3 regions of the Pseudoalteromonas ardens genome follow, and region 3 is predicted to be linked to each of the others. Evidence: predicted binding sites of a transcription regulator. Region 3 holds the regulator's gene; each other region holds the start of a gene.
What was found. The regulator MetJ, encoded in region 3, represses methionine synthesis genes. The targets are predictions, from matches to a motif close to TAGACGTCTAGACGTCTA.
Positions count from the first base shown of each region.

Region 1: the regulator MetJ is predicted to act here: its motif matches at 1,437-1,454, upstream of QNM19_RS15490 (methylenetetrahydrofolate reductase).
Region 2: the regulator MetJ is predicted to act here: its motif matches at 1,594-1,611, upstream of metK (methionine adenosyltransferase).

Region 1 is NZ_JASJUV010000004.1:405,151-408,438, forward strand. It holds gene gpsA (NAD(P)H-dependent glycerol-3-phosphate dehydrogenase) at 1-367, shown strand, start outside; gene QNM19_RS15490 (methylenetetrahydrofolate reductase) at 436-1,392, opposite strand; gene QNM19_RS15495 (M16 family metallopeptidase) at 1,694-3,288, shown strand, end outside.
Region 2 is NZ_JASJUV010000002.1:1,156,694-1,159,981, reverse strand. It holds gene QNM19_RS10105 (HDOD domain-containing protein) at 1-278, shown strand, start outside; gene metK (methionine adenosyltransferase) at 342-1,493, opposite strand; gene tkt (transketolase) at 1,855-3,288, shown strand, end outside.
Region 3 is NZ_JASJUV010000011.1:91,602-94,889, forward strand. It holds gene metL (bifunctional aspartate kinase/homoserine dehydrogenase II) at 1-250, opposite strand, end outside; gene metB (cystathionine gamma-synthase) at 256-1,479, opposite strand; gene metJ (met regulon transcriptional regulator MetJ) at 1,780-2,100, shown strand; gene QNM19_RS23020 (malic enzyme-like NAD(P)-binding protein) at 2,174-3,288, opposite strand, start outside.

The DNA.
Region 1 (3,288 bases), on a different contig from region 3:
CAGAACAGCCTTGATCACCCGTGGCCTGGCAGAGCTTTGCCGGCTGGGGCTATCGCTGGGTGCTCGCTCTGAGACCTTTATGGGGATGGCGGGACTGGGCGATCTGATCCTGACTTGTACTGACAACCAATCCCGTAACCGACGTTTTGGTCTGGCTCTGGGTCAGGGTAAAAACGTTGAAGAGGCCATGCAGAGCATTGGCCAGGTGGTTGAAGGATATCGCAACACCAAAGAAGTGTACTTGCTGGCAAAGCGTACTGGCATTGAAATGCCTATCACGGAGCAGATCTATCAGGTGCTGTATCAACAAAAAGACGTCAAAGAAGCGGCCATGGCACTGCTTGGCAGAGAGCAAAAGTCCGAATAACCTGATGTCTGAAAATAAAAAAACCGAGCCAGTGTGCTCGGTTTTTTATTGGTTCCAAATTGGTATTACTAAGCGATCTGCTTTTCCGCCAGTGTCAGCTCCATGGTGGCTTTGAGCAGGCGATAGAGATTGATAGACGCATCGATCTCTTCTTTGCGGTTAGTCAGACTTTCTATGTTCAGTCCCAGCGGAACATCCAGGTGAGCACAACTACGCAGAATTGAATCCAAATTCTCACGACAAATGCGGATCGATTCACTCAGGGTGTTGCCTGCATCCAGCATGCGCCATTTGGTTGCTTCAGGCACGGAAATGCCCAACCATTCCATAAATTGCAAGGTTTTCTCACCGCCGCACGGGGTGAAAGTCAGGATCAGCCGTTTAGGCGCAATGCCTTGCTGTTTGCAGGTGCGGGCATAGCTGGTGATCAAGTCTATGGTGGCCTGTGCATCATAGACGGCCTGAGAAATAAAGAACTCGCAGCCCTGGGTGGTTTTCTCAATCAGTCGCTCGTGTTCATTGCGTTTGGATGCATGACGTTCAGCAATAGTAACCCCACCGAGGAAAAAGTTTTCTTCGTGCTGGGCCAGCGTCTGATACGCCTCTGGCAGTGGTAAATTGATTTTACCTTGCGAAGACGGCGAGCCAACCAGCACTAAATTATTCAGACCAAACTCTTGTTTGGTGGTGCTGAGCCACTGATTAAATTCAGCGCTGTCGCGTTGAGCCACACTTTTATACGTGATCACGTCCAGCTTTGACAAAGACTTGACCAGGCGGCTGTACTCACAGGGATCGACTGTTTCTTTAAACGGAAAAGGACGGGGCACATTGGTGCGACTACTTTCGTCCTGAATGTCGTAAATGATAACGCCGTCGTATTCAATTTCGTGCAGACGGTCGAGTAGCTTAGTGGCAATACGCTCAACTTTGTCTCGCTCCGTACCGGATTTGGGCGGAGTCGTACCAATCAAATATACCCCTTGGTTCGGGTCTAAGATTTTCTCTTGTAGTGATAACGCCATGATCTTGGCTCCGGCAAAAATTCAGTTTCTGGGATCTAATATAGCAGCCATTTAGACGTCTAGATAGATTTTTTTCTTGAAACAAATTCAATACCCATGAAATTCTTTCATATGATTTTGCGGCTTTTGAGCAAGCCGTTGTTTTGCTGATAGCTTTGTTCGGGTCAATGCAGTTCATATTTTTTTACATAAAATGAGCGCGTAAAGATGAATTCAAGCGGGATTGCGGCATAATTGGGAACGATGTGCCTCACTCGCGCGAGGCCAAAAATAATAATCACTACAGATTTAAGGGAAGCATATGAAATTTAAACTACTGGCGACCAGCCTGGCGGTGTCACTGGCACTGACCGGGTGCGTAACCTCTCAGCAATCGACTGAGCAGACGCCAGGCCAAGTTCAGGCCCAGGCAAGTAACAAGGTGTTTGCGCAGGACTACGTCCTGGAAGAGTTGGATAATGGCCTGCGCGTCATGGTGGTGAAAACCGATTATCCTGATGTTGTCTCGTTACAGATCCCCGTGTCTGTTGGTTCGCGTAATGAAGTTGAACCGGGTCGCACCGGATTTGCGCACTTTTTTGAGCACATGATGTTTAAGGGCTCAGAGAAATTCCCCCAAGATGTGTACGCTGACATCCTGAAAAATTCAGGCGTAGATAACCGCGCTTACACCACCAATGATTATACTAACTACCATCTGAACTTCTCTAAAGAGCACCTGGACAAGGTTTTAGAGATCAAAGCCGATATTTTTCAGAACCTGAGCTATAGCGAGTCTCAGTTCCGCACCGAAGCCTTAACGGTAAAGGGCGAATACCTGAAGAACAACGCCAGTCCTATTCGCAAGCTGTTAAGTGCTGTGCGTAAAGAAGCCTTTGATAAACATACCTATAAGCACACCACGATGGGTTTCTTCGAAGATATCGAAGCCATGCCAGACCAGATGGCGTATGGTCAGGTTTTCTTTGAGCGCTTTTATAAGCCGGAATATGTCTCGATTGTGATTGTCGGCGACGTGGATCCGCAGGAAACCATGAAGATGGTTAAAAAACACTGGGGTGGCTGGCAGCGCGGTAATTACGTTGCTGATATTCCGGTTGAGCCACAGCAGCAGCAAGCCAGATACGTGCATGAGCATTATGACGGCCTGCCTGGTCATTGGCTATTGGTCTCTTACAAAGGCACAGCGTGGGAGCCACAGAAAAAAGATCGTGCGGCACTGGATCTGATCTCACAACTGTATTTCTCTGAAAACTCAGAGCTGTATCAAGAGCTGGTAGTCGATAAGCAAATTGCCAGTCAGATGTTTACCTACAATGCCGAGACCAAAGATCCGGGCCTGCTGCATGTTTTTGTGAAGGTGAATGAAGAAAGTGACCTGGCCGTAGTGCGTGACGCCATCAACCGTACTTATGCGACTGCGCGCACTGAGCTGGTCGACAGCGATAAACTCGCAGCACTTAAATCTAATCTTAAATACAACTTTGCGAACGGGCTGGACTCATCACAGGCGATTGCCAGCATGCTGGCGGAGTACATGCACTTTGAGCGCGATCCGGAAGTGATCAACACGTTGTATGCGACCAGTGATTCAGTGAGCGCCGAGGATATTCGCGATGTAGCCAACCGTTATTTTGTTGACAGCGGTCGTACCACAGTGACTATGTCTGATCTGACGGAAGTGGCGGGGTTTGACAAAGAAGTTGAGCTGGATAACCTGGTTGCACAACTTAGCCAGCCAAAACAGCAGTATTTCTCTGTACTGGATAACACCAATGCTTCACCTCTGGTAGATGTAAACTTGTTATTCTATACCGGCGCGGCGGCCGATCCGAAAGGGAAAAAAGGCGTCGCAGCATTGACTGCAGCCATGATTGCTAATGGCGGCTCGCAGAG
Region 2 (3,288 bases), on a different contig from region 3:
ATCTCGCGAGCTCCTGGAATATTCCCAAATCTATGTGTCAGATTATCTTACGCCATCATGATCCGCAGTACCTGGAAGAAGAGCGTGATGAGAGCGAACAACAGGCCTTTGCCATTCTTAAACTGGCAGAAAACCTCGCGTTCGAAGGTAAGTATTTTCGCAATTGTGCCGACTGGCATGCATTTAAAGATAAGATAATGATTGTCTTAAATATTCATGATGATGATTATGTGGATATTAAAGAAGATATTGAAGAGTTTCTGATCTCTGGGAATTAATTATTTAGAATTGCAAAACAAAAGGCGCCCTAAGGCGCCTTATCTGTAAATCTGAGTTTACAATTATAGACCAGCAGCTGCTTTAAGCGCTTCTGCTTTGTCTGTTGCTTCCCACGGGAATTCATTACGGCCGAAGTGACCGTACGCCGCAGTTGGCTGATAGATTGGACGTTCAAGGTCCAGCATAGTGATCAGGCCATAAGGACGCAGGTCGAAGTGGTCGCGGATCAATTCGATCAGACGTGCTTCTTCTAGTTTACCTGTGCCGAAGGTTTCAACACTGATAGATGTTGGCTCAGCAACACCAATTGCGTAAGACACCTGGATTTCACATTTGTCTGCAAGGCCTGCTGCGACAATGTTCTTAGCAACATAACGTGCTGCGTAAGCGGCTGAACGGTCAACTTTTGATGGATCTTTACCTGAGAATGCACCACCACCGTGACGTGCCATACCACCGTATGTATCTACGATGATTTTACGGCCAGTCAGACCACAGTCACCCATTGGACCACCGATAACGAAACGGCCAGTTGGGTTGATGAAGAACTTAGTTGCTTCAGTGATAAGCTCAGCGGGTAGTACTGGCTTGATGATGGTTTCCATCACAGCTTCAACCAGATCATCCTGAGAAACTGAATCACAGTGCTGCGTTGACAGAACAACCGCGTCAATGCCCACTGCTTTGCCGTTTTCATAGGCAAATGTTACCTGTGACTTAGCGTCTGGACGCAACCAAGGCAGAGTACCATCTTTACGCACCTGTGCCTGACGTTGAACCAGACGGTGTGAGTAAGTGATTGGTGCCGGCATTAGTACGTCAGTTTCGTTACAGGCATAACCAAACATGAGGCCCTGGTCGCCCGCGCCTTGCTCTTCAGGACGAGTACGGTCAACACCCTGGTTGATATCAGGTGATTGTTTACCAATGGTGTTCAGAATTGCACACGAGTCGGCGTCAAAACCCATATCTGAATGAGTGTAGCCAATTTCGCGTACCGTTTTACGCGTTAATTCTTCAATATCAACCCAGGCGCTAGTGGTGATTTCACCACCGACCATCACCATGCCGGTTTTTACGTAAGTTTCACACGCAACACGTGCTTTTGGATCTTGCTCAAGGATAGCATCTAGTACCGCATCAGAGATCTGATCGGCGATTTTATCCGGATGACCCTCAGAAACAGATTCAGAAGTAAATAAATGTTTTGCCATTGTATTTATGCTCACAAATATTGCGCTTCACAAACAACAGGAATAGCGCGAAAAAATCAGAGCGATATATTATCGAAAACGCGCACGGCTGCATAGCTTTTTTACGCCTAGACGTCTAATTTTAAACCTTTGCGAAAAACGCAGTAAAAAAGTCCCCAATGACGCTAAGATTTCATTGATTTTTAATTGCAGTGGTTACCCTAATAGGTAAGAATGGGGACCAATTTTATAATCGAGTTACCTGCATTTCGGCGTGTCATGCATTGAATTGCCACACATAAAGGTAAACGTGACAACGTCGCCACACGGGTATATTAGGTACAGATTTGCCACTCAAATGACAAAAAAAGTAGGAGACTTCATGCCATCTCGCAAAGAACTTGCAAATGCCATACGCGTTCTGTCCATGGACGCAGTTCAAAAGGCCAAATCCGGTCACCCGGGTGCCCCTATGGGTATGGCCGATATCGCAGAGGTATTGTGGCGCGATTATTTAAAGCACAACCCAAATAACCCAGATTGGGTCGATCGTGACCGCTTTGTATTATCAAATGGCCATGGCTCCATGCTCATTTATTCTCTGTTGCATTTGTCTGGTTATGATCTGTCGATCGATGAACTGAAAAACTTCCGCCAAATGCATTCCAAAACACCTGGCCACCCTGAGTATGGTTATGCTCCAGGTATCGAAACCACGACTGGACCACTGGGCCAGGGCATCACCAATGCGGTAGGTATGGCGATTGCCGAAAAAGCACTGGCAGCACAGTTTAACCGTGATGAATACGACATCGTGAATCACTACACGTATGCCTTTTTAGGCGATGGCTGTTTGATGGAAGGTATTTCGCACGAAGCGTGTTCTTTGGCTGGTACTCTGGGCTTGGGCAAGCTCATCGCATTTTGGGATGACAACGGCATCTCTATTGACGGTGAAGTAGAAGGCTGGTTTAGCGACGATACACCAAAGCGTTTCGAAGCATATGGCTGGCATGTGATTGCGGATGTAGACGGTCATGACAGCGAGGCGATCACTGCTGCTATCGAAGCAGCACGTGCTGAATCAGATAAGCCAACTTTGATCTGCTGTAAGACAGTCATTGGTTACGGCTCACCAAACAAGTCGGGTAGCCATGATTGTCACGGTGCCCCTCTGGGGGATGACGAGATCAAAGCGGCTCGCGAATTCCTGGGTTGGGAGCACGAAGCGTTTGACATTCCTGAGTCTGTTTACGCAAAGTGGGATGCTGCGGCGCACGGTCAACAAATTCAGAGCGAATGGCTGGTTAAATTCACTGAGTACCAGATGCATTACCCTGAACTGGCGGCAGAGTTTGAACGTCGTACCAAAGGTGAGTTACCTGCTGACTGGGCACAGAAAAGTGCAGAGTACATCGCACAGTTACAGGCGAACCCAGCCAATCCGGCAACTCGTAAAGCGTCACAAAATGCATTGAACGCGTTTGGTCCATTGCTACCTGAATTTATGGGTGGCTCTGCGGATCTGGCAGGTTCAAACCTGACGTTATGGGAAGGCTCTAAAGGTCTGACCGCTGACGATGCGTCAGGTAACTACATTTTCTATGGTGTACGTGAATTCGGCATGTCAGCCATCATGAATGGTATTGCACTGCACAAAGGCTTCATTCCTTACGGTGCGACCTTCCTGATGTTTATGGAATACGCGCGTAACGCGGTACGTATGGCTGCATTGATGAAGCAACCCAGTATTTTTGTTTACACCCACGATTCAATCGGTCTGGGTGAAGATGGCCCGACACACCAGCCGGTAGAG
Region 3 (3,288 bases):
CGTTAAACAATTCATCAATTAGCTGCAACTGATGGTTTTCCACTTGCAACAAGATGTCACTAAAAGCCCGTTCGTCCTGCTGCTGATAACTCTGCCACAAGGCAACCAAAGTATTGGTCGTTTTACCTGCAGCCGATACCACGATACAGTCACCGCTCTGGCACTGCCCAATGATGATATTGGCAACCGCCTGATAACGAGCAGCCGAGCTCAGGCTCGACCCGCCGAATTTATGTACTGCTTTTGTCATTTCTTCTACCACAATGCCGTATGTGCTGGCGAGAGCTTAAATGCTTTCGCATTGTCACTGGAGTTGCCTTGCGCGGCCTTCACCGCAGCAAATGCCTGCTCAAAGTCTGCTAATAAATCGTCGATTTCCTCAATCCCCACTGAAATACGGATCAGTGTGTCACCAACACCCGCCTCAAGCCGTGCAGCCGGGTCCATGCCGGCATGTGTCATAGTTGCCGGGTGACAGATCAAACTTTCAACGCCCCCCAGGGATTCTGCCAGGGAGAATTGCTTCACACTGGTCAGGAACTTAGCAGCATCCGCCAGTTCCCCTTTAATATCAAAACTCACCATGCCGCCGAAACCTTGCTGCTGCTGTTTCGCCAGTGCGTGCTGAGGGTGGCTTTCCAGCCCGGGATAATAAACCTGGCTAACAAACTCTGATTGCTCAAGGTAACGTGCAATCGCCAGCGCATTCTCCTGATGCTGTTTAAGGCGAACATTGAGTGTACGCAATCCACGTAAAGTCAGGTAGCTGTCAAACGGCGCACCCGTGATGCCGATATTGTTGGCCCACCAGGCCAGTTCATCACCCAGCTCTTCGGTTTTGGCAATCACAGCCCCACCCACAACATCAGAGTGACCATTGATATATTTAGTGGTGGAATGCACCACTATATCGACCCCAAATGCGATGGGGTTTTGCAGTGCCGGCGACAAGAAAGTATTGTCAGCAGCAACCAGCGCACCGCACTGCGCGGCGACATCCACAACAGCCTGGATATCCGTTAAGCGTAAAATGGGGTTACTTGGTGTTTCAATCCAGACCAGTTTAGGTTTAATGGCCAGAATTTCCTGCAAACTGTCACTGCGTGTCAGATCCAGTACTTTTACCTTGAGCAAACCACGCTTTTCCAGCGAGGTAAACAAGCGGTAGCTGCCCCCATAACAGTCGTGTGGGATCACTAAGGTATCATCAGCATTCAGTAACTGAGTCACCAGGTGAACCGCGGCCATACCCGTTGCGGTAATGATCCCCTTAGCGCCACCTTCCAGCTCCGCCAGTGTTTGCGCAAGAATATCGCGATTCGGGTTACCACTGCGGCCATAATCGTAATCGCGCTTTTTATCAAAATCCGCGAAAGAATAGGTGGTCGACAGATAAAGCGGCGGCACCACCGCACCATGATGCTTGTCAGCATCTATGCCTGTACGTACCGCTATGGTTGACTTGTTGCTTTGGCTCATAGGTCACCTGGATGAATTAGATGTTTAGACGTCTAAAAGGTTAGATGAACAAAAGTTAGAAGTCAAAACATTTATACCGCTAAATGGCTAAATAACTAGTATTTGACTATCTTTTTTAAACCGATAAAATTTCGCCACTCAACGCGAACTCTATGCTAATAAGACTGAGTATTTGAGCTTAAACTATGGCAAATGACGTGCAACATTGCCAACAGAGAGCCTACGTGTCACGGTTGGATCCATACACAGTACACAGTCTTATTCGCATTGCATCTACAACACTGAGGCAAGTACATCACTATGGCTAAATGGAACGGTGAATATATTCACCCTTATGCAGAACACGGTAAGAAATCAGAACAGGTAAAAAAGATTACTGTTTCTATCCCGCTCAACGTACTGAAAGTGCTGACCGATGAGCGCACCCGTCGCCAGGTCAATAACCTGCGCCACGCGACGAACAGTGAGTTACTGTGTGAGGCATTTCTGCATGCCTTTACCGGCCAGCCACTCCCTGGTGACGAAGATCTGCGCAAAGACAACCCGGAAAAAATCCCGGCAGAAGTCCGTCAGATCATGACGGAAATGGGTCTGGAGATCCCAGAGATTAATGAAGAATAATCTTTGCAGTGCCAGTGAAAAACAGCAATAAAAAAAGCCTCACATTGTGAGGCTTTTTTTTGCTCAGGCTGGCTTATGCCATGTAGTTTTCTGGCATCTCAATTTGTGCAACACCCGACTCTACCGCGGCCTCAGCAACGGCTCTGGCGATACGTGGCAACAAACGTGGGTCCATCGGCTTAGGGATGATGTAATGTTCACCAAACTCCAGGCTGTCCACATCCGCCGCTTTAAGTACTTCAGCTGGCACTGGCTCTTTGGCAATGCTGCGGATTGCTTCTACCGCTGCAATCTTCATTTCATCGTTAATGGCCGTGGCACGCACGTCCAGCGCACCCCGGAAGATAAACGGGAAGCACAGTACATTGTTCACCTGGTTAGGGTAATCAGAGCGACCCGTTGCCATGATCAGATCATCACGCGCGCCATGTGCCACTTCCGGGCTGATCTCAGGGTCCGGGTTAGAACAGGCAAATACCACTGGCTTATCAGCCATTAATTTCAGATCTTCCGGTGACAACAGATCCGGGCCAGAGACACCCACAAACACGTCGGCATCTTCGATCACGTCCTGTAACGTGCGCTTGTCCGTGTTATTGGCAAACAACTTCTTGTATTCGTTGAGATCATCACGACGAGTGTGAATAACCCCTTTGCGGTCAAGCATATAAATGTGTTCACGTTGTGCGCCACACTTAATCAAAAGCTCCATACACGCGATGGCAGCTGCACCCGCTCCCAGACAAACGATAATGGCGTCATGAATGTTCTTGCCCTGGATCTCCAGCGCATTCAACATACCCGCAGCGGTGACAATCGCGGTGCCGTGCTGATCATCATGGAATACCGGCACATCACATCGCTCGATCAGCGCACGCTCAATCTCAAAACACTCAGGTGCTTTGATGTCTTCCAGGTTAATACCGCCAAAAGTATCGGCAATATTTGCAACTGTATTGATAAAGTCTTCAGTTGTACGGTGCTTAACTTCAATATCAATTGAATCCAGGCCAGCAAAGCGCTTAAACAGCAGGGCTTTACCTTCCATCACTGGCTTGGACGCCAACGGACCCAGGTTACCTAATCCCAAAATAGCAGTACCATTACTGATCACAGCCACCATGTTACCTTTACCTGTGTAACGGTATGCATTGCTGGGATCGGCTGCAATTTCACGAACCGGCTCCG